DNA from 2 places in the Stenotrophomonas sp. FSL W7-1447 genome. Region 2 is predicted to be linked to the other one. Evidence: riboswitches for the same ligand, from Rfam matches in the RefSeq annotation. Region 2 holds a riboswitch; the other holds the start of a gene.
The links. A riboswitch is a leader RNA that binds a small molecule or an ion and turns the genes downstream of it on or off. The one in region 2 is predicted to bind glycine.
Positions count from the first base shown of each region.

Region 1: it holds a riboswitch for glycine, as region 2 does, so the genes downstream of both, gcvP (aminomethyl-transferring glycine dehydrogenase) here and NSQ78_RS19360 (trimeric intracellular cation channel family protein) in region 2, are expected to answer to the same signal.

Region 1 is NZ_CP150199.1:3,441,141-3,451,125, reverse strand. Features, by position in the region: gene NSQ78_RS16190 (amino acid permease) at 1-102, shown strand, start outside; gene NSQ78_RS16185 (VOC family protein) at 206-616, shown strand; gene gcvP (aminomethyl-transferring glycine dehydrogenase) at 704-3,571, opposite strand; glycine riboswitch at 3,634-3,736, opposite strand; gene NSQ78_RS16175 (multidrug effflux MFS transporter) at 4,037-5,263, shown strand; gene NSQ78_RS16170 (siderophore-interacting protein) at 5,405-6,301, shown strand; gene NSQ78_RS16165 (hypothetical protein) at 6,384-6,776, shown strand; partial or broken gene NSQ78_RS16160 (M2 family metallopeptidase) at 7,765-9,725, opposite strand.
Region 2 is NZ_CP150199.1:4,170,542-4,180,526, reverse strand. Features, by position in the region: gene NSQ78_RS19405 (serine hydrolase domain-containing protein) at 1-145, opposite strand, end outside; gene NSQ78_RS19400 (pepsin/retropepsin-like aspartic protease family protein) at 213-1,058, opposite strand; gene NSQ78_RS19395 (response regulator transcription factor) at 1,244-1,951, shown strand; gene NSQ78_RS19390 (ATP-binding protein) at 1,984-3,282, shown strand; gene NSQ78_RS19385 (MarR family transcriptional regulator) at 3,355-3,855, shown strand; gene NSQ78_RS19380 (DNA alkylation repair protein) at 3,852-4,592, shown strand; gene NSQ78_RS19375 (hypothetical protein) at 4,770-5,027, shown strand; gene NSQ78_RS19370 (3-deoxy-7-phosphoheptulonate synthase) at 5,323-6,396, shown strand; gene NSQ78_RS19365 (hypothetical protein) at 6,462-6,584, opposite strand; gene NSQ78_RS19360 (trimeric intracellular cation channel family protein) at 6,581-7,198, opposite strand; glycine riboswitch at 7,283-7,386, opposite strand; glycine riboswitch at 7,400-7,489, opposite strand; gene NSQ78_RS19355 (GIY-YIG nuclease family protein) at 7,531-7,806, shown strand; gene NSQ78_RS19350 (nuclear transport factor 2 family protein) at 7,878-8,309, shown strand; gene NSQ78_RS19345 (hypothetical protein) at 8,313-8,768, shown strand; gene NSQ78_RS19340 (NAD(P)/FAD-dependent oxidoreductase) at 8,867-9,985, opposite strand, start outside.

The DNA of each region.
Region 1 (9,985 bases), 730 kb from region 2:
CTGAGTGAATCGCACACGCGCCTGCAGTTCCTGTCGATGGTGGCGCTGACGGCCACGATCGCCGCCGGCAGCGCCATCGCCCGGCGCATGCGCGAGGCTTGATGGGGGGTGCCGGCCGGCGGCCGGCACTACCACGGGGGCTGCACATCCGCCGTGCCATCCTGATCGTGTAGGCCGTCAACGGCCTGTCGACCAGGAGTACCGCATGCTGCGCAGCCGTCCCTTCCTGATGTTCACCGGCCAGGCCGAGGCCGCGCTGGCCCTGTATGCCGAAGCCTTTGCCGATTTCCGCCTGCTGGCCCTGCAGCGCCATCCTGACGGTGCCGGCGCTGGCGTGTCCGGCCAGGTCCGCCAGGCCATCTTCCTGCTCGGCGGCACCCACTACCTGTGCTTCGACAGCCTGGACGTGCACGATTTCACCTTCTCGCCGTCGATCTCGCTGTTCGTCGAGTGTTCCGGTGCCGAACAGTTCGAGCGCGCGGCACGCGTGCTGGGCGAGGGCGGGCACTGGCTGATGCCGGTGGGCGAGTACGATTTCAGCAACCGCTACGGCTGGGTGCAGGACCGCTTCGGCGTATCGTGGCAGTTGAGCCTGGGGCAGATGCCGGACCCGTGATTATTGTGGGTGTGGACCTTGGTCCACGCGCCCTTATGAGAACGGCCCGCTTTCGCGGGCCGTTTTGTCATCCGATGCAGCGAGGAATCACGCCTCGACTTCATCATCCTTGTAGGCACCGACCGGGATGCAGGCGCACATCACGTTCTTGTCGCCGTATACGTTGTCCACGCGCGCCACCGGCGGCCAGTACTTGCTCTGCTTCAGGCTGGCCAGCGGGAAGGCGGCCAGCTCGCGCGGATAGGCGTGGGTCCACTCGCTGGCGGTCACCGCGGTGGCAGTGTGCGGCGCGTTCTTCAGCGGATTGTCCTCGCGGTCCAGGCGGCCGTCTTCGATCGCGGTGATTTCCTCGCGGATCTGGATCATCGCGTCGACGAAACGATCCAGTTCGTGCAGCGACTCGCTCTCGGTCGGTTCGACCATCAGCGTGCCCGCCACCGGGAAGCTCAGGGTGGGGGCGTGGAAGCCGAAGTCGATCAGGCGCTTGGCCACGTCCTCGGCGCCGATGCCGCTGGTCTTCTCCAGCGGGCGCACGTCGAGGATGCACTCGTGCGCCACCAGGCCGTTGCGGCCGGTGTACAGCGTCTTGAAGTGCGGCGCCAGGCGCTTGGCGATGTAGTTGGCGTTGAGCTGCGCGACCTGGGTGGCCTTGCGCAGGCCTTCGCGGCCCATCATCGCAATGTACATCCAGCTGATCGGCAGGATCGAGGCGCTGCCGAAGCTGGCCGCGCTGACCATGCCGACCGGACCGTTGTCACCCAGCTTGCCCGGCAGGAACGGCGCCAGGTGCTCCTTGACCGCGCACGGGCCGACGCCCGGGCCGCCACCGCCGTGCGGGATGCAGAAGGTCTTGTGCAGGTTCAGGTGCGATACGTCCGAACCCCACTTGCCCGGCTTGGCCACGCCGACCAGCGCGTTCATGTTGGCGCCGTCGGTGTACACCTGGCCGCCGTGCTTGTGGATGATCTCGCAGATCTCGACCACCTCTTCCTCGAACACGCCGTGCGTGGACGGGTAGGTCATCATGATCGCCGCCAGGCGGTCGCTGTACTTCTCGGCGTTGAGGCGGATGTCTTCGACATCGACGTTGCCGTTGGCATCGGTCTTGGTCACCACGACCTTCATGCCGCACATCTGCGCCGAGGCGGGGTTGGTGCCGTGCGCCGAGTCCGGGATCAGGCAGATGTCGCGATGGCCTTCGCCGCGCGAGCGGTGGTAGGCGCGGATCGCCAACAGGCCGGCGTACTCACCCTGTGCACCCGAGTTCGGCTGCAGGCTGACCGCATCGTAGCCGGTGCATTCGACCAGCATCGCTTCCAGCGAGTCGATCAGTTCCTTGTAGCCCAGCGCCTGGTCGGCCGGCACCAGCGGATGGATCTGCGAGAACTCCGGCCAGGTCACCGGGATCATCTCGGCGGTGGCGTTGAGCTTCATCGTGCACGAGCCCAGCGGGATCATCGTGCGGTCCATCGCCAGGTCCTTGTCGGCCAGCGAACGCAGGTAGCGCAGCAGTTCGTGCTCGCTGTGGTGGGTGTTGAACACCGGATGGGTCAGGAACGCGGACTGGCGCAGCAGGCCGGCCGGCAGTGCGTCGGCGGTGCTGGCATCCAGCGCATCAATGTCGGCCTGCGCGCCGAACACGGCGGCCAGCGCGACCACGTCGGCGCGGGTGGCGGTCTCGTCCAGGCTGATGCCGACCGAGTCGCTGTCGATCGCGCGCAGGTTGTAACCGGCGGCGCGTGCCTTGGCGTGGATCTCATCGGCATGCACGCCGGTGATGTGCAGGGTATCGAAGAAGTCGCCACCGACCTGCACGCCGGCCTTGCGCAGCGCCGCGGCCAGGATCGAGGCCAGGCGGTGGGTGCGGCGGGCGATGCGGGTCAGGCCTTCCGGGCCGTGGTAGACGGCATACATCGAGGCCATCACCGCCAACAGGACCTGTGCGGTACAGATGTTGGAGGTGGCCTTCTCGCGGCGGATGTGCTGCTCGCGGGTCTGCAGGGTCAGGCGGTAGGCCGGGTTGCCCTGGGCATCGATGGAGACACCGATCAGGCGGCCCGGCATCGAGCGCTTGTAGGCGTCACGGCAGGCCATGAACGCGGCGTGCGGGCCGCCGAAGCCGAACGGCACGCCGAAACGCTGGCTGTTGCCGACCACGATGTCCGCGCCCCATTCGCCCGGTGCGGCCAGCAGGGTCAGCGCCAGCAGGTCGGTGGCCACGGCCACCAGGCCGCCGCGTGCGTGCACGGCCTCGACCAGGGCCTTGTAATCGCCGATCTGGCCGAAGGTGTCCGGGTACTGCAGCAGCAGGCCGAAGGCTTCTGCTTCCAGTGCCTCGGCCGGGGTGCCGACGCGCAGCACGATGCCCATGGGCTCGGCGCGGGTGCGCAGCAGTTCCAGGGTCTGCGGGTGCACGGCATCGTGCACGAAGAAGGTGTCCGACTTCGACTTGGCCGAACGCTTGGCCAGGGTCATCGCTTCGGCCGCTGCGGTCGCTTCGTCCAGCAGCGAAGCGTTGGCGATTTCCATGCCGGTGAGGTCGGCGCACAGGGTCTGGAAGTTGATCAGCGCTTCCATGCGGCCCTGCGAGATTTCCGCCTGGTACGGGGTGTAGGCCGTGTACCAGGCCGGGTTTTCCAGGATGTTGCGCAGGATCACGTTCGGCGTGTGGGTACCGTAGTAGCCCTGGCCGATGAAGCTGCGCAGCACGGTGTTCTTGTCGGCGATCGCACGGATCTTCGCCAGTGCCTGCACTTCGGTCATCGATTCGGGCAGTGCCAGCGGTGCCGGCGACTTGATCTTGGCCGGCACGATGGCATCGGTCATCGCATCCAGCGACGCGTGGCCGACGACGTCGAGCATCTGCGCGATCTCGGCATCGTTGGGGCCGATGTGGCGCTCGACGAACGCATTGTGGTGCTCGAGCTCACGCAGGGAAGGGGTGTTCTGGGACATGGCGAAGGATCCGTCAGGAAAGGGCACACGCACGGGCACAAGCCGCCGGTCGGCGGTCTGCGGGGCGCCCCTCTGTCCTTTTGCCTGAGAGTTTGGAAGCGCGGAAAACTGCGGCTTCGTGCCCCTTCGGCGCCGGATCGAACCGGTCTCTCCAGAGTTCTGTTACGGGTGGTATCGGGCCTGAGCGATTACGGGCGTTGCGCCTTCGGCAGCGGTGTTCCGCTTCTCCCACCGTGTTGCCCGCCGATTATAGCCCGTTGCGGGCCCGCCGGCCGCCTCTGGGGCCGGCCGCCGCGCCTGAATGGCCGATGGCCCGGCCATGCGTTTTGTGCACCGCTGCATGGCATCGGGCGCAATCCCCACCTATCATGGCCGCATACCCGAATTCATCTGGCGCCGTCCCTGCAGAAGGGGGACCGGCGCCCGCCGTGCGTGCCACGCATGGCCCTGCCGGACGCCTTCATCATGACCGCCGCTGCTGCTCCCTCCACCCGCCGCATGGCCCTGCTGCTTGCCGGCCTGGCCATGTTCGGCCCGTTCTCGATCGACACCATCTTCCCGGCCTTCCCGCAGCTGGCGCAGCGCCTGGCGGTGGACGAGGTGGCGGTGCAGCAGACCATCAGCGTGTACCTGCTGTTCTACGGCCTGATGAGCCTGGCGCACGGCCCGCTGTCCGATGCGTGGGGCCGCAAGCGGGTGATCCTCGGCGGCCTGGTGGTCTTCGCCGGCGCCTCGGTGGGCTGCGCGCTGTCCACCGACCTGACCACGCTGCTGGCGTTCCGCGCGCTGCAGGGCCTGTCCGCGGGCGTCGGTATGATCGTCGGCCGCGCGGTAATCCGCGATCTCTACCATGGCCACGATGCGCAACGGTTGATGAGCCAGGTATCGATGCTGTTCGGCATCGCACCGGCGATCGCGCCGATCATCGGCGGCTGGATCCTGCTCAGTGGCGCGGGCTGGCCGCTGATTTTCTGGTTCCTGGTGGTGTTCTCGCTGGTCCTGCTGGTCGCCACCGCACGCTACCTGCCGGAGACCCATCCGCTTGCAGCACGCGTGCCGCTGTCGCCGCGCGTGCTGCTGCGCGACTACGTGCGCATCGGCTTCAACCCACGCTTCCTGCGCCTGGCGCTGGCTGGCAGCATCGGCTTCGGCGGCATCTTCCTCTACATCTCCTCGGCGCCGGTGTTCGTGATGCAGCACCTGCACCTGGGCGAGGGCGGCTTCGCCTGGCTGTTCATTCCCACCATCGGCGGCATGACCACCGGCTCGTTCCTGTCCGGGCGCATGGCCGGGCACACCACGCCCACACGGCAGGTGTCCATCGGCTTCGGCCTGTGCGCGCTGTCGGTGCTGCTGAACGTCGGCTACGTGGCGCTGTCGCCGCAGTTCGTGCTGCCGTGGGCGGTGCTGCCGATCTTCCTCGGTGGCATGGGCATGGCGCTGATCTTCCCGATCCTGGCGCTGGCGGTGCTGGACATGTACCCGCACCAGCGCGGCCTGGCCTCGTCGCTGCAGGCGTTCGTGCAGCTGATGATCAGCACCGTGGTGGCCGGCGTGGTGTCGCCGCTGCTGAGTGCCAGCCCGCTGCATCTGGCGTTGGGCCAGGCCGGGTTCTTCGGCGCCGGCTTCGTGTTCTGGTACTGGGAACACCAGCGCGAACGCGCGGCGCAGGCGGCCTGCACGGGCCATTGAGCAGCACGCAGGGGTAGGGGCGGTCGCAGCGCCCGCAGCCCTTGCGGCGGGACACCACCGGGCTAGGCTGGGCACTCCAGCCAGCCGGTGCGCGGATGCACCACAGCCAGCCGATCCGATGCCGTTGCATGAGGTTTCCCGATGGCTGCGCAGCAGACCTACCGCCTGTTCGAGGTGGCGCTGAAGGAGCGCCGCGTTCTTTCCCCTTCCCTGGATCGCATGGTGTTCACCGGTGCCGACGTGGCGCGGATGAAGACCGAAGGCCCGGACCAGCGCATCAAGGTGTTCTTCCCCTTGCCTGGCCAGCGGGTGCCGCAGGTCCCCAGCGGTGCGGACTGGTACCGGCGCTACCGGGCGCTGCCGGATGATCAGCGCCCACCGATGCGCACCTACACACTGCGCCAGTTGCGCGCCGAGCAGGGCGAGGTCGACGTCGATTTCGTCCTCCACGGCGAGACCGGGCCAGCGTCGCGCTGGGCGATCCACGCACGCCCGGGCGACCGGGTGCTGCTGCTGGCCCCGGACGCCGACTGCGCCGACAGCAGCGAGGGCTGGGAATGGAAACCGCCGGTCGGCGTCGGCCAGGTGCTGCTGGTGGCCGATGAAACCGCGCTACCGGCGGTGGCCGGCATCCTCGAGGAACTGGCGGCCAGGGTGGATCCGCCGCGCACGCTGGCGCTGCTGGAAGTGGCCCAGGCCGGCGACGCGGTGCGCCTGAAGGCACCGGCCACGGCCGAGCTGGTCTGGCTGCCGCGCGGGCGGGCCAGCTACGGACAGCCGCTGCTGCAGGCGGTCCAGGCGCGCCTGGCCGCCGCTCCCGGCGGGGTAGCGGGGGAGGCGCTGGAGGAGATCGCCGTCGATACGCAGATCCTCTGGGAACAGGCCGATTCCCGCGTGGCCGGTCCGCTGTATGCCTGGGTAGCGGGCGAGGCGTGGGCGGTGATGGCGATCCGGCGCCACCTGCTGCGCGCGTGCGGGCTGGATCGCCGCGCGATCACCTTCATGGGCTACTGGCGGCAGGGCAGGGTGCTGGATTGACCGTGTCGAACCGGGGCCGCGTGAAGCGGCCTGGCCGGCGGGGTGGGTTATCCTTGCGCCCCCCTCGCCGCGGTACCGCACCATGTCCACCACCTCCAAGATCCGCCGCGACCAGCGCCGTCGCCAGGAAAAGCAGGCCGCCAACAAGGCCGCCGCCCAGGCGTCGCCGGTGGAGCCGCATGCCGAACTGCGCGACGCGCAGCGCACCCTGCTGGCCGGTGTCGTGCGCCGCGACGGCGAATGGGTGCTGGGCATGGATGGCCGTATCGCCGGCCACAGTGACTCCGCCGCGCAGGTCCTGGCGCTGATCATGCAGGCCGGTGAGCTGCACGAACGCAATGGCACGCCGGTGCGCCTGATGTACTCCGACGCGCTGCGTGATGCCGCGCAGGCCGAAGCGAAGGAGAAGGGCCAGACGTTCGAGGAGTTCAAGGCGGAGCTGGCTGCGGCGATGGCCGCGAAGAAGGACAGCTGATCGCTGTCGGGGTAGAGTACCGCCGCTGGTAGCTGCCAGACGGATTTCCACCGTGCAGTTGCTTACCAGCGGCCGGCGACGACCAGAATGGGGCGGATCCTCGCGGATCCGCCCCTTTTCTCATTTCGCCGCCGGGGCCGCGTTGGCCTGCCAGCCGCACATCTGGCCTTTGCTTGATCGCTGTTCCGGTAGTAGCTACCGCTGGCGGCTGCCAGACGGATTTCCACCGTGCAGTTGCTTACCAGCGGCCGGCGACGACCAGGAAGGGGCGGATCCTCGCGGACCCGCCCCTTTTCTCATTTCGCCGCCGGGGCCGCGCTGGCCTGCCAGCCGCACATCTGGCCTTTGCTTGATCGCTGTTCCGGTAGAGTAGCCGCTGGCGGCTGCCAGACGGATTTCCACCGTGCAGTTGCCGTACCAGCCGTAAGCGACGACCAGAAACGGACGGATCCTCGCGGACCCGCCCCTTTTCTCATTTCGCCGCCGGGGCCGCGTTGGCCTGCCAGCCGCACACCTGGCCTTGGCTTGATCGCTGTTCCGGTAGAGCCGGCCCGCTGGCGGCTGTTGCCGCTTAGGCCAGCGGCAGTTGGCACGACCAGGAAGGGGCGGATCCTCGCAGACCCGCCCCTTTTCTCATTTCGCTGCCGGGGCCGCGTTGGCCTGCCAGCCGCACACCTTCCCTTTGCTTGATCGCTGTTCCGGTAGAGCCGTCCGCTGGTAAGCTGCCCGCGGGATCTTCATCGCGTAATTGCGCTTACCAGCGGCCGGCACGACCAGGAAGGGGCGGATCCTCGCGGACCCGCCCCTTTTTTCATTTCGCCGCTGGGGCCGCGTTTGCCTGCCAGCCGCACACCTGGCCTTGGCTTGATCGCTGTTCCGGTAGAGCTTACCGCCGGCCGCTGGTGCCAGACGGATTTCCACCGTGCAGTTGTACCAGCGGCTTTACACGACCAGGAAGGGGCGGATCCTCGCGGACCCGCCCCTTTTCTCATTTCGCCGCCGGGGCCGCGTTGGCCTGCCAGCCGCACATCTGGCCTTCGTTCTGCTGCTTCAGCCACTCGTTGACCGGGGTGAAGTACTCGATCATCGGGTAAGCATCGAGCTTGTCGGTGCCGGTCAGTTCCTTCAGCGTGGCCTGCCACGGCTGGCTGGCACCCTTGCTCAGCATCGCCCAGTACTTCTGGTAGGCTTCCTTGTTGCCGTAGAAGGTGCACTCATGCAGCGGGCCCTTGTAGTAAGCCGCATCGCACAGGCCCTTGTAGAACTGGAACTGCAGGATGCGCGCCAGGAAGTAGCGGGTGTAGGGAGTGTTGCCCGGCACGTGGTACTTCGCGCCCGGGTCGAAGAATTCTTCGCCACGGGTGCTGGCCGGGGCCACGCCCTGGTACTTGGCCTTCAGGTCCCACCACGCCTTGTTGTAGTTGTCGGCGGTGATCGAGCCATCGAACACGCCCCAGCGCCAGCGGTCGATCATCAGCCCGAACGGCAGGAACGACACGCCCGAGAGCGCCATCCGCATCTGGTTGTTGATGACTGCCTCGCGGCTTTCGGTCGGCGCATCGACCAGGCCGATCGAGCTGAGGTACTTGGGCGTCATCGCCAGCACGATGGTATCGCCGATCGCTTCGTGGAAACCATCGTTGGCACCGCCCTGGAACAGCGGCGGCAGCGGGTTGTAGGCCAGGTCGTAATAGATGTGGCCCAGCTCGTGGTAGATGGTGGTGAAGTTCTCTTCGTTCGGCTTGATGCACATCTTGGTGCGCACGTCGCCTTCCATGTTCATGTCCCAGGCGCTGGCGTGGCAGACCACGTCGCGGTCATCGGGCTTGATGAACTGGGTGCGCTCCCAGTACGACTGCGGCAGCGACGGCATGCCCAGCGACACGTAGAAGTCCTGCGCGCGTTCGGTCATCTGCTTGGCGGTTCGCAGTTCGGCCTCGCGCTGCGCCTTGTACTGCGCGGCGACGTTGGCGTCCTTGCCGGCCTTGGCCAGCGCCGCGCTCAGGTTGGTCTGGTACTGCTTTTCCAGTGCCGCGGTGATGTCCAGGCTGCCGGCGCCGGGGTACGGTTCCAGCTGGTCCCACAGGTTTGACCAGTCCTGCTGCCACATGTTGCCCAGCAGGTGCGCGGCGATCAGGCCGTTGCCCACGGCCTTGTCCTTGCCATAGGTCTTGTCCAGCTTGCCGCGTGCGTAGCAGTGCAGCTGCTCGTACATCGGCTTGACCTGTTCCCACAGGCGATCGGTTTCCGGGCCGATCTGCTCCGGCGGCATGTCATAGCCACTGCGCCACATCTGGCCGGCATCGGTGAAGCCCATGCCCTTGGCGCCTTCGTTCACCAGGCCGACGAACTTCTGGTAGTCGCCGCGCATGCCCTTGGTGGTGCTGTGCCAGCCCTGCCAGGCGTCGAGCTGCTTGTCGTAGTCGCGGCTGCGCGCCAGCACCTGCTCCAGCTCGCCCAGCTGGCGGCAGGAGTTGGGATCGTTGGCGTCGGTGCAGTACTTGCCCGCACCGTAGCTGCCTTCCATGCGGGTGGCGATCTGGGTCAGCTCGGCCAGCTTGGCCGGATCGCGCGGCGCCGGCATCGAGGACATCAGCTTCAGCAGGTGGATCGCGCGCTTGCTGTCCTCGCTCATCGGCTGGCCGTCGAACTTCGCAGCCTGTTCGATCCAGCTGTTGAGCTGGGTCAGCGAGCGCTCGTTGGCCTTGGCCGCGATGCGCTCGGAATCACTGTTGATGTAGGTGGAGGACAACCACTGCGCCGAGGTCATCTCCGGGTAGGCGGCCTTGAACTCGGCATTGATGCGGGCCACGAACTGGTCGGCGGTTTCGTTGCCGGGGCGCTGCTGCCGGCGGTATCGGTGCCTGGGGCAGCTTCCTTCTTGCAGGCAGCCAGGGCCAGCGTGGCAACGGCGATTGCCGAGGCCAGCAGGAGATGACGGTGTTTCACGGGCGATCCTTGGGTGGTGAACGACGGCCGAAGGCTAGTGGGCAGCCGCTGTCACCGCAAGTGGCGGAAGTCTGCCGGGCGGCGCCCGGCACCCGCAGAGGCCTTCAAGCAAGGGCAAAGGCAGAAGCAACAGCAACAGCGGACTATTCTTGGTTTGGCGGGGCGGTGTCGGAGTGCGGGGACGCCGCAAGTACGTCCGTGTAGGCTTGGCAGCCGCTTGCTCGTGTGCGCTTTCCTGCGCACACGGCAAGACCGGGGTT
Region 2 (9,985 bases):
CGGCCAGTGCCATGCCGCGCGCATGGGCGGCCCGCATCAGGCGCTGTGCTTCGGCATCGATGCGGGCGGGCGAGGGCAGTGGAGGCGGCGCGGCCAGCACGGCCAGCGGGAGCAGCGTCAGCAACATCAGGACGGCACGGCGCATGCGTGGAACTCCTGGCGGGACCGGGCGGATGCTACGCCAGCCAGGTCCCACCGTCATGGGCCGGAGGTCAGCCGGGCCGGCGCAGGCAGATCCGCGCCGCCCCCGCACCGATGTCCACCTGGCCGCCGCGCATCGCATCGGCACCGAGGATCAGCGCCGGTCGTGCCTCCAGGCCGATCGCCTTGAACACCGGCAGTTCGCTGATCCGGACCTCCATCGAAGGGTGCTGCCAGCCGCCGCCGTTCATGCCGGGCAGGGTGTACAGCCAGGTCGCCTGCGCACCGCCACCCAGGCCTTCGGTGCCCTTTGCACGCAGGCGCACCCGTGCATCGCTGCCGTCGGTGCGCAGCCCCAGTGCGCGGGCGGCTTCGGCATTGAGCACGGTCTGCGCCGCGCCCGTATCGACCACGGCGACCGCCTCAACGCCCGGCGTGCCCAGCGTCAGCATGACGAAGCCGAACTGTCGCAGGCCAGCGCTGCGCCCGGGCAGTGCATTGGCCTGGCAGCCCGGTCCCTCCAGGTTCAACCGCCCGGGCGTCCACAGCGCCAGCTGCTCGCGGCCGAAATCCCAGCGGGTGTCCCAGCGCCCGGTCAGATCATTGCCGATCAAGCCGTCGATCGCCGGGTCATCGTCTTTCGCCAGGGAGGACAGATCGACCTGCATGCCACTGGCATTCAATTGCCAGCTTCCCAGTTGCCACGCCGTGCTGCGCATGCGCTGCAGCCGGGCCGCGTTCGCGCTGGCACCCTGGGCCTGCGACACTGCCGCTTGCGCATCGTCCAGGCCATAGCGCCGGACCACGCGTGCATCGACCAGGGTTGCCCCGGCGGCACTGTCGACCACGAAGCGCAGCGGTTCGGCGCGTCCGTCCAGCGAGACGGCCACCGCCGGGTGGCCGCCCTGCATCCACATCGGCAGGACGTGCTCGGGGGCGTCGGACGCCCACGCGGGCAGCGCGGCAGCAAGCAGGGAGAGAAGGATGAGGCGTAAGGGAAGGCTCCGCAGTGATCATGGGGCGACCATTGGCGCGCTGCGGCGTATCGCAGGAATATCAGTGTTGATACCGTCCTGATACAGACCTGCCCGATACTGCCTGCATGAGTACTTCTGCCCATGTCATCGTCGTCGATGACGACGCCAGCATCCGCGACGCCATCGCCGATTGCCTGCTGCTGCACGGCTACCAGGTACGCGTGGCGGCGGACGCCACTGGGTTGGACGTGCTGCTGCAGGTCGAACGCCCGGACGTGATCATCCTGGACTGGATGATGCCCGGCGAAGATGGGCTTTCGGTCTGCCGTCGGTTGCAGGCGCGGGCCATTCCGATCCTGATGCTGTCTGCGATGGGCAGCGCGCCCGATCGGGTCATCGGCCTGGAGATGGGCGCCGATGACTACCTGGCCAAGCCGTTCGATCCCCGTGAGCTGCTGGCGCGGGTGCGCGCGTTGCTGCGTCGCCAGCACAAGCTGCGCGCCCAGGTGCCCAGCGAGCTGCGGTTTGCCGGTTGGCGGCTGCTGCCCGAACAACGGCGCCTGCTGGCGCCGGATGGAAGCGAACTGGTGCTCAGCCGCGGTGAATTCAGCCTGCTGCTGGCGCTGGCCGAGCGGCCCGGGCGGGTGCTCGGCCGCGAGCAGCTGCTGCAGCTCAGCCGCGGCGAATCCAGCGACACGGTCGATCGCGCAGTCGACCTGGCGGTCAGCCGGCTGCGCCGCAAGCTGGGGCAGGCCGCGCCGGGTGCCGAAGCCCTGGTGCAGACCTCGCGCGGTGAAGGCTACCGCTTCGATGCCGCGGTACAGGTGCTGTGAGCGGCCGGTGGTCCACCGCACGCTGGATCGCGATGCTGGCCCTGGCCAGCTTGCTGCTGGCGACCCTGGTCAGCGTGGCGGTGGTCGGCTGGATGCCCCGTCCCGCGCCACCGCCGATGCGGCTGGACCAGGCCATGCAGGTGCTGCGCGGCGAACGGGAGGCCGCGCCGCTGGGCCTGCATCTGGCCCGCCAGGACGGGCCCCCGCAGGGCAGCGCCAGCGGCTGGCTCACGCAGTTGGCGGCGTTGCAGATGGGACTGCCGGCAAAGGACGTGCGCTGGGTCTGGAGCGGGCAGGGCAAGGCGCCCGACGTGCAGGTCATCGAGGGCGGCGCGGTGCTCGATGCGACCGCTCGGGCCGGTGTGCTGAAGGCGCAGTCGGCGGTATTGACCGCCATGCAGTGGCCGCCGTTCGAACTGGGCGTGCGCCAGGCCGATGGACGTTGGCAGGTGGTCGGCAGCGATCACAGCGATCTGGCCGCCTGGCGCCGGCAGGTGATGCTCGCGCTGTTGGGCGGCGCGGTATTGCTGGCGCCGCTGGCGGCATGGGCGTCGATCCGGCTGGGGCGGCCGCTGCGCCGCCTGGCCGAAGCCAGTGCGCGTGCCGACCTGCAGGCCGAAGTGCCGTTGCCCGATGATGGCCCACGCGAAGTACAGGTGCTGGCCGCCGCGATCAGCACCGGTCGCCAACGCCTGCGCGCGCAGGCGCAGGAGATGACCCACATGCTGGCAGCAGTGGCGCACGACCTGCGCACACCCCTGACCGGTCTGCGCCTGCGCGCCGAGTTCGCGCCCGCGCCCCAGGCGGCGCGGATGGTGGCGGACATCGAGCGCATGGACGCGATGATCGAGCAGGTGCTCGACTACGCACGTGGCGAACTGCAGCCGCCGCAGATGCGCGCGCTGGATCTGGCGGCCCTGCTCGAGGACTGCGTGCAGGCGGCGCTGCTGCGCGGGGGGGACATCGTGCTGCAGGGCCCGGACACGTTGCCGTGGTACGGCGATGCACTGCTGCTGCGGCGCGCGGTCGACAATCTCATCGACAACGCCGCGCGCTACGCGGGGGCCGTGGAGCTGCAGGTGGCCCTGGCCGGCCAGGACGTGCAGCTGGATGTGATGGACCGTGGCCCCGGCATCGCCGAGGCCGACCGTGCACGCCTGCTGCAACCCTTCCAGCGCAGCGAAAGCTCGCGCAGCCGCGCCACCGGCGGGGCCGGGCTGGGGCTGGCCGTGGCCGCCAACGTGGCCAGGCGACATGCCGGCCAACTGCAGCTGCTGCACCGTGAGGGCGGTGGGCTGATCGCACGCCTGCTGCTGGGAAGCACTGGCTGAAATTCAGATCCGATTTGCCTGGCTCAGCCATCCTGCAATATAGTTAGGTGCCTAACCATATCTGGGCGCCAGATGATCGAAGCCAAGCACCGCGCTCTTCTGGCAGAAGCGCAGCGACGCGGCCACGCCAACATCGCGCCGCTGCACCTGTGCTTCCAGCTGCTCTCGTTGTCCTCGTCGATCGATCGCGACTGCGCCGCGCGCCTGGCACCGCATGGGCTCAGCGAGGGCCGCTTCATCGTGCTGTTCCTGTTGCACGGGGCCGGTGGCGCACTGCCGCCGCACCTGCTGGCCGAGCATGCCGGCGTGACCCGCGCCACCATCAGCGGCCTGCTCGATGGCCTGCAGCGTGAAGGCCTGCTGCAGCGTCGCAGCGATGACGGGGATGGCCGCCGTGTGCAGATCGTGTTGACTGCACCGGGAAAGCGCTTGGCCGAATCGCTGTTCGAGCAGCACACGCACTGGATCAGCGGCCTGTTCAACGGCCTGGACGCGGGTGAACAGCAGCAGCTGTCGCAGCTGCTGCACAAGGTCTGGCAGCACACGGACACTGGGCGGGAATCCGCAGCATGAGCACGCCCGTTCCTGCGCAAAGGCTGCGTGCACTCAACAGTGGCAGCGCCGCTGCCACCCATCTGGCCGAATGCCTGGCCGTGGATTTCACCGCGCTGCTGCAGGTGGTGGCGCCAGCCCTTGAGCCGGAAGCGCTGCAATGCATGCGTGATGCCTCAGGCAAGGGCATCACCCAGCGCATGGCGCTGGCGGCGCGGTTGCTGCACGAAGCCGGGCAGGGGGATCCTGCGCGTTGGCAGGCGCATGTCTCAGACACGGTGCGCGGCTGGGCCTGCTACCTGATCGGCAGCGATGCCGGCGCGACGCTGCCGGCCAAGCTGCAGGCGATGCGTCCGCTGGCTGACGACCCGCACTTCGGCGTGCGCGAATGGGCGTGGCTGGCGCTGCGTGCCGACATTGTTACCGCCCCCCTGCAGGCGCTGGAGTACCTGCAGCCATGGACGCAGGAAGCATCGCCGTACCTGCGCCGCTTCGCCTGCGAAGCGCTGCGCCCGCGCGGCGTATGGGCCACGCATATCGCGCTGTTCAAGCGGCACCCGGAACATGCATTGCCGCTGCTGGAAGCACTGGCCAACGACCCGGAGCGCTACGTACAGGACTCCGTGGGCAACTGGCTCAACGACGCCGGCAAGACGCAGCCGCAGTGGCTGCGTGCGGTGTGCGCGCGCTGGCAGTACGAACACCACAGCGACGCCAATGCCTACATCCGCAAGCGTGCACTGCGCTCGCTCCGGTAGTGCCGGCCGCTGGTAAGCACCCCCCGGACCTTCAAGGAACAAGCAGCATGTCGCACACCTTCATCGAGCGCTATACCGCCACCCCCGCCTGCACCCCGGACGCGCATGGCACATGCGCCGGTCACCCGGACGCGGTAAACAGGACATTGCCCATGTCCACCCGCAGGGAAGTTGATCATGCAGAGCACGCTCCAGGTCACGCTGTTCGGCCCGCTTGGCGACAGCCCGGCATTGCAGTTGCCGGGGCTGGAAGGGCCGTCGGTGGCCATCCCGGAAGCGACCCTGCGGCGGTTGGTCTCCGATCTCTATACAACGCGCTCCCTGCTCAACCCCGAGCAGCTGGATGAGGCCCGGCAGGAGCTGGACCGCGTGCTGGAGCGCTGGGCGGACATCCACGAAGGCCTGCTGCTGGACGTGGAAGTGCATGGCAAATGACCGACATTGCGTGGCTGGCGCCACGGAGGCAGCGCTGGAGCGCACCTCGCTGAACCACGTCCCCAGTTGCGGATGAAACATTTTGCACTGCGCAAAAGCTGTGCTATCAATAGATCCCATGAACGCAGCCGCTACCCGCTTTTACTGGTATTACTTTCCGAAGCCACTGGCGGAGGAAGGACTGCGCTCACCCTGAAGAAAGCTTCAGACGCATTCCCGAAAGCCGCCAGCGAACCTGGCGGCTTTTTTCATGTCGCCACGCTGGGGACCCCCAACGTTCCGGAGATCTCCCCCAATGCCCCCGCACACCGACGACCTGCGTATCCGCACCATCGAACCGCTGACACCGCCCGCCCAGCTGCTGGCGATGCTGCCCTGTGACGATGAAGCCTCCGACACCGTCAGCGCCTCGCGCGCGGCCTTGCACCAGATCCTGCACGGCCGTGACGACCGCCTGGCCGTGGTGGTGGGCCCGTGCTCGATCCATGATCCCAACGCCGCCATCGAGTACGCCCAGCGCCTCAAGCCGCTGCGCGATGCACTGGCCGGCGAACTGGAAATCGTCATGCGCGTCTACTTCGAGAAGCCGCGCACCACGGTGGGCTGGAAGGGTCTGATCAACGATCCGGACCTGGACGGCAGCTTCAGGATCGACAAGGGCCTGCGCATCGCCCGCGGCCTGCTGCGCGACATCAACAAGCTCGGCCTGCCGGCCGGTGTCGAGTTCCTCGACGTGATCTCGCCGCAGTACATCGCCGACCTGGTGGCGTGGGGCGCGATTGGCGCGCGTACCACCGAAAGCCAGGTGCATCGTGAGCTTGCCTCGGGGCTGTCGTGCCCGGTCGGCTTCAAGAACGGCACCGATGGCAACGTCAAGATCGCCGCTGACGCGGTGGGGGCGGCGTCCAATCCGCATCACTTCCTGTCGGTCACCAAGCAGGGCGGCACCGCCATCGTGTCGACCACCGGCAACCCGGATTGCCACGTGATCCTGCGCGGCGGCAAGCAGCCGAACTATGACGCAGGCAGCGTCGGCGAGGCCTGCCAGGTGCTGGCCAAAGCCAAGCTGCCGACCCGGCTGATGATCGATGCCAGCCATGCCAACAGCCTGAAGAACCCGGAAAACCAGCCGAAGGTGATCGACGACATCGCCGCTCAGCTGGAAGAGGGCGAACAGCGCATCGTCGGCGTGATGATCGAGAGCCATCTGGTCGGTGGCCGCCAGGAACTGGTGGAAGGCCAGCCGCTGGTCTACGGGCAGAGCATCACCGATGGCTGCATCGACTGGGATACCACGGTGACGGTGCTGGAGCGACTGGCTGCTGCCGTGCGCGCCCGTCGTGACGTAAAGGTGTCCGAAGCGGCCTGATGGAAGCCGCCTGAGCGCGGCACGTGTGTGGATGGCGGCCAGCGCCTGCGGGGGTGCGGCCGCGATCAGGGCCGGTCGGAGTTGGAGACCGGCCCGTCTGCACCGGCGATGCGCCTGGCGCTGCGCATGAGCGACAGCGCCAGGTCCATCGCCGGGGTGGTGCGGGTCCCGGCGAACACGATCCTCAATGCACTTCGTCGTGGTACACGAACTTCGGCATTTCCCAGCGGTAGTGGATGGCCAGCAGGCGCAGCGCGAAGCCGCCGCCCAGGCAACACAGGATCGCGGTGGCGTCGGCCACGCTCCAGTGCAGCAGCAGCAGGTAAGCGGCGCCGGTCAGCAGCGCGATGATCGCGTACAGCTCCTTCTGGAAGATCAGCGGCACTTCGTTGCAGAGGATGTCGCGCAGCACGCCGCCGAACGCGCCGGTCAGCATGCCGGCGATCAGCACGATCGGCATCGCATGGCCGGCTTCGCGCGCGATCGAGCAGCCGATCAGGGTGAAGGCGATCAGGCCCAGTCCGTCGAGCACCAGGAACGTGCGGCGGAAGTGGTGCATCCAGCGCGCCACCCAGGTGGCGATCAGCGCCGCGCATACGGTGAAGCCCAGGTACTCCGGATGCTTCACCCAGCCCAGCGGGTAGTGGCCGAGCAGGATGTCGCGCAGGGATCCACCACCGAGGGCGGTGACGCAGGCGATCATGACCACGCCGAACAGGTCCATGCGGCGGCGGCCGGCGGACAGTGCGCCGGTCATGGCTTCGGCGGAAATGGCAATCAGGTAGATGATGGACAGCAGCATGGGACAGGCTCCGGTCGCGGTGGGGCCGGCCATGCGCGACGACCGCCACTGCCTGCGCAATGACGGGATGACGATGACCGGTGCCGCTCCCGCTGTCCTTTTGCCTGAGAGTTCAGCGGCATGGGCCGCGTGCCCCTTCGGCGGATCGTCCCGGGCGTGCCCGGTGACCTCTCTCCAGCTCGGCGAGTCGAATGCATGGTTGGTGGGATTCCAGCCCACCGGCCTGAGCGATCATGGGAGCCTGCGCCTTCGGCGGGCGCCAGCGCGGCGCCTCTCTCCTGCATTCGGCGGCCAGTATATCCGCTGCAGTGCAGCACGGCATAATCCAGGGCATGGCCCCGTCCGTCCGCCCGTGGTTCCTGTACCTGCTTGAATGCCGCGATGGCAGCTACTACGCCGGCATCAGCACGGACGTGGACGCGCGTTTCGCCGCCCACCAGGCCGGCAAGGGCGCGCGCTACACGCGGGCACGGCCACCGCTGCGCGTGCTGGCCGTGCGCGAATACCCGGACCGGGCCGCCGCCTCACGCGCCGAGTGGCAGCTCAAGCAGCAGCCCCGCGAGCGCAAGCTGGCCTGGCTGCAGGAACCGGTCGAGACGCTTCTGTAGATCCACGCCCTGCGTGGATGGGCTACCCGGCCCATGCGATGATCACCCCGCGCCCAGAGCTGGAGACCCGGATGTCCATGATCGCCCTGCTGTTCGCTCTTTCCGCAGCAACGAGCCCTGCCGCCGACCCGGCCACCCTCGCGGCTATCGAAGCCACCTGCCACGACTACGTCGATGGCCAGCTGGAGGCCGACCCGCAGCGGGTCGCCCGCTCCCTGCATCCGGACCTGGCCAAGCGCGCGGTCCTCGGCGATACATCTGACGAACGCCTCGGCCTGCGCCGGATGTCGAAGGAAGAACTGGTCTCGTTGACGAAGCAGGGCGCGTTGAAGACGCCGAAGGATCAATGGGACCGCCGCTGCACGGTGCTGGACGTGACCGGCAACGCCGCCTCGGTGCGATTGGAGACGCCGTGGTTTGTCGACTACTTCCACATGGGGCGCTTCGGCCAGCGCTGGGTCATCGTCAACGCGCTGTGGTACCCGAAACCGAAGGCGCAGTGAGCGATGCGTGCCGCCGGCAACGCATGGATCTCCGTCGTCGTGCTGGTCGCCGGTATCGCGCTGCTGCCTGGCCTGCTGTATCTGCTAGGGCTGGCATTGGTGGACGGTCGGCCGAAGCCGGCGGACCGCGTGCCCAGTGGTGTGGCCGCATGCAGCGGTGAACCACGGGCGGGATACCAGCCGATGAATCCCTGGCACTTCACTGCCCAGTTCTTCGACAAGGACGGAATGAAGAAGAAGGTGCCTGAAGTGGAGCGGGAGGCCTTCTGGATTGCCCGGCGCCACCTGTGGCGGCAACCACAGCGCGGCATGCTGCGCTGGCATCTCAGCAGTACCGCATTGACGATCTGGATCACCCGCCATTGGAGTACCGCGCAGATTGCCGATACTGCGAGAAAGGAGGATTTCTGCCGGACCTGGTCGAAACGGCGGGTCCCCGGTGGCCCGATGAGCAAGTAGAGCCTAGAGCCACGCCATGCGTGGAGGGTGTTGACGGGGTCAGTGCCCTTTCCTGCGGAAAGGGAACCGACCGCGCAGCAGCCGGCCAGCGGCCGGCACTACCGTCGGGGGCGACGGTCTTCCTGGTCATCACCGAAGATGATGCGCGCACTGCGCTGGTAGCTCCAGTACGCCACGGCCCAGTTCAGCAGCACCACGATGCGGTTGCGGAAGCCGATCAGGAAGAACACGTGCGCGGCCAGCCAGAACCACCAGGCCAATACGCCGGAAAGCTGCAGCCGGCCCAGGTGCACGATCGCGGCCATGCGGCCGATGGTGGCCAGGTTGCCGTAGTCGGCGTACTTGAACGGGCCGGGCTCGGGCGTGCCGTGCAGGCGTGCGCGGACCACCTCGGCCACGTACTTGCCCATCTGCTTGGCGGCGGGTGCCACGCCGGGTACTGGCTTGCCGTCGGCCTGGCTCAGTGCGGCCAGGTCGCCGGCCACGAACAGCTCCGGGTGATCGGGCAGGGTCAGGTCCGGTTGCACCTGCACGCGCCCGGCGCGATCCAGTGGCACGTCCAGCGTGCGCGCCAGCGGTGAAGCGGCCACACCGGCGGCCCAGACCACGGTGCGCGCCGGCACGAACTGGTCACCGAGCGTGAAACCCTGGCTGTCGATGTTGCTCACCGGGGTCCCGGTCAGCACTTCCACGCCCAGCTTTTCCAGCTGCCGGCGCGCCTTCAGCGACAGCACTTCCGGGAACGAGGACAGCACGCGTGGGCCGGCCTCGACCAGCCGCACCTTGGCACTGGCCGGGTCGATGTGGCGGAACTCGTTGCGCAGCGTGTGGCGCGCGATCTCGGCCAGCGTGCCGGCCAGTTCGACGCCGGTGGGACCACCACCGACGATGGCGAAACTCAGCCACGCCGCCTTCTTCGCCGGGTCCGGCTCGGCCTCGGCACGCTCGAACGCCAGCAGCAGCTTGCGGCGCAGTGCGATGGCATCGTCCAGCGTCTTCAGCCCGGGCGCATCGTCGGCCCAGTGGTCATTGCCGAAGTAGGCGTGGGTGGCGCCGGTGGCCAGCAGCAGGCTGTCGTAGTCCAGCGCGCTGCCATCGGCCATGCGGATCTGCCGGGCCTGCTTGTCGATGGCCACCACTTCGCCCAGGCGGACTTCCACATTGCGCTGGTGGCCGAGGATGTGGCGCAGGGGTGCAGCGATATCCGGTGCGGACAG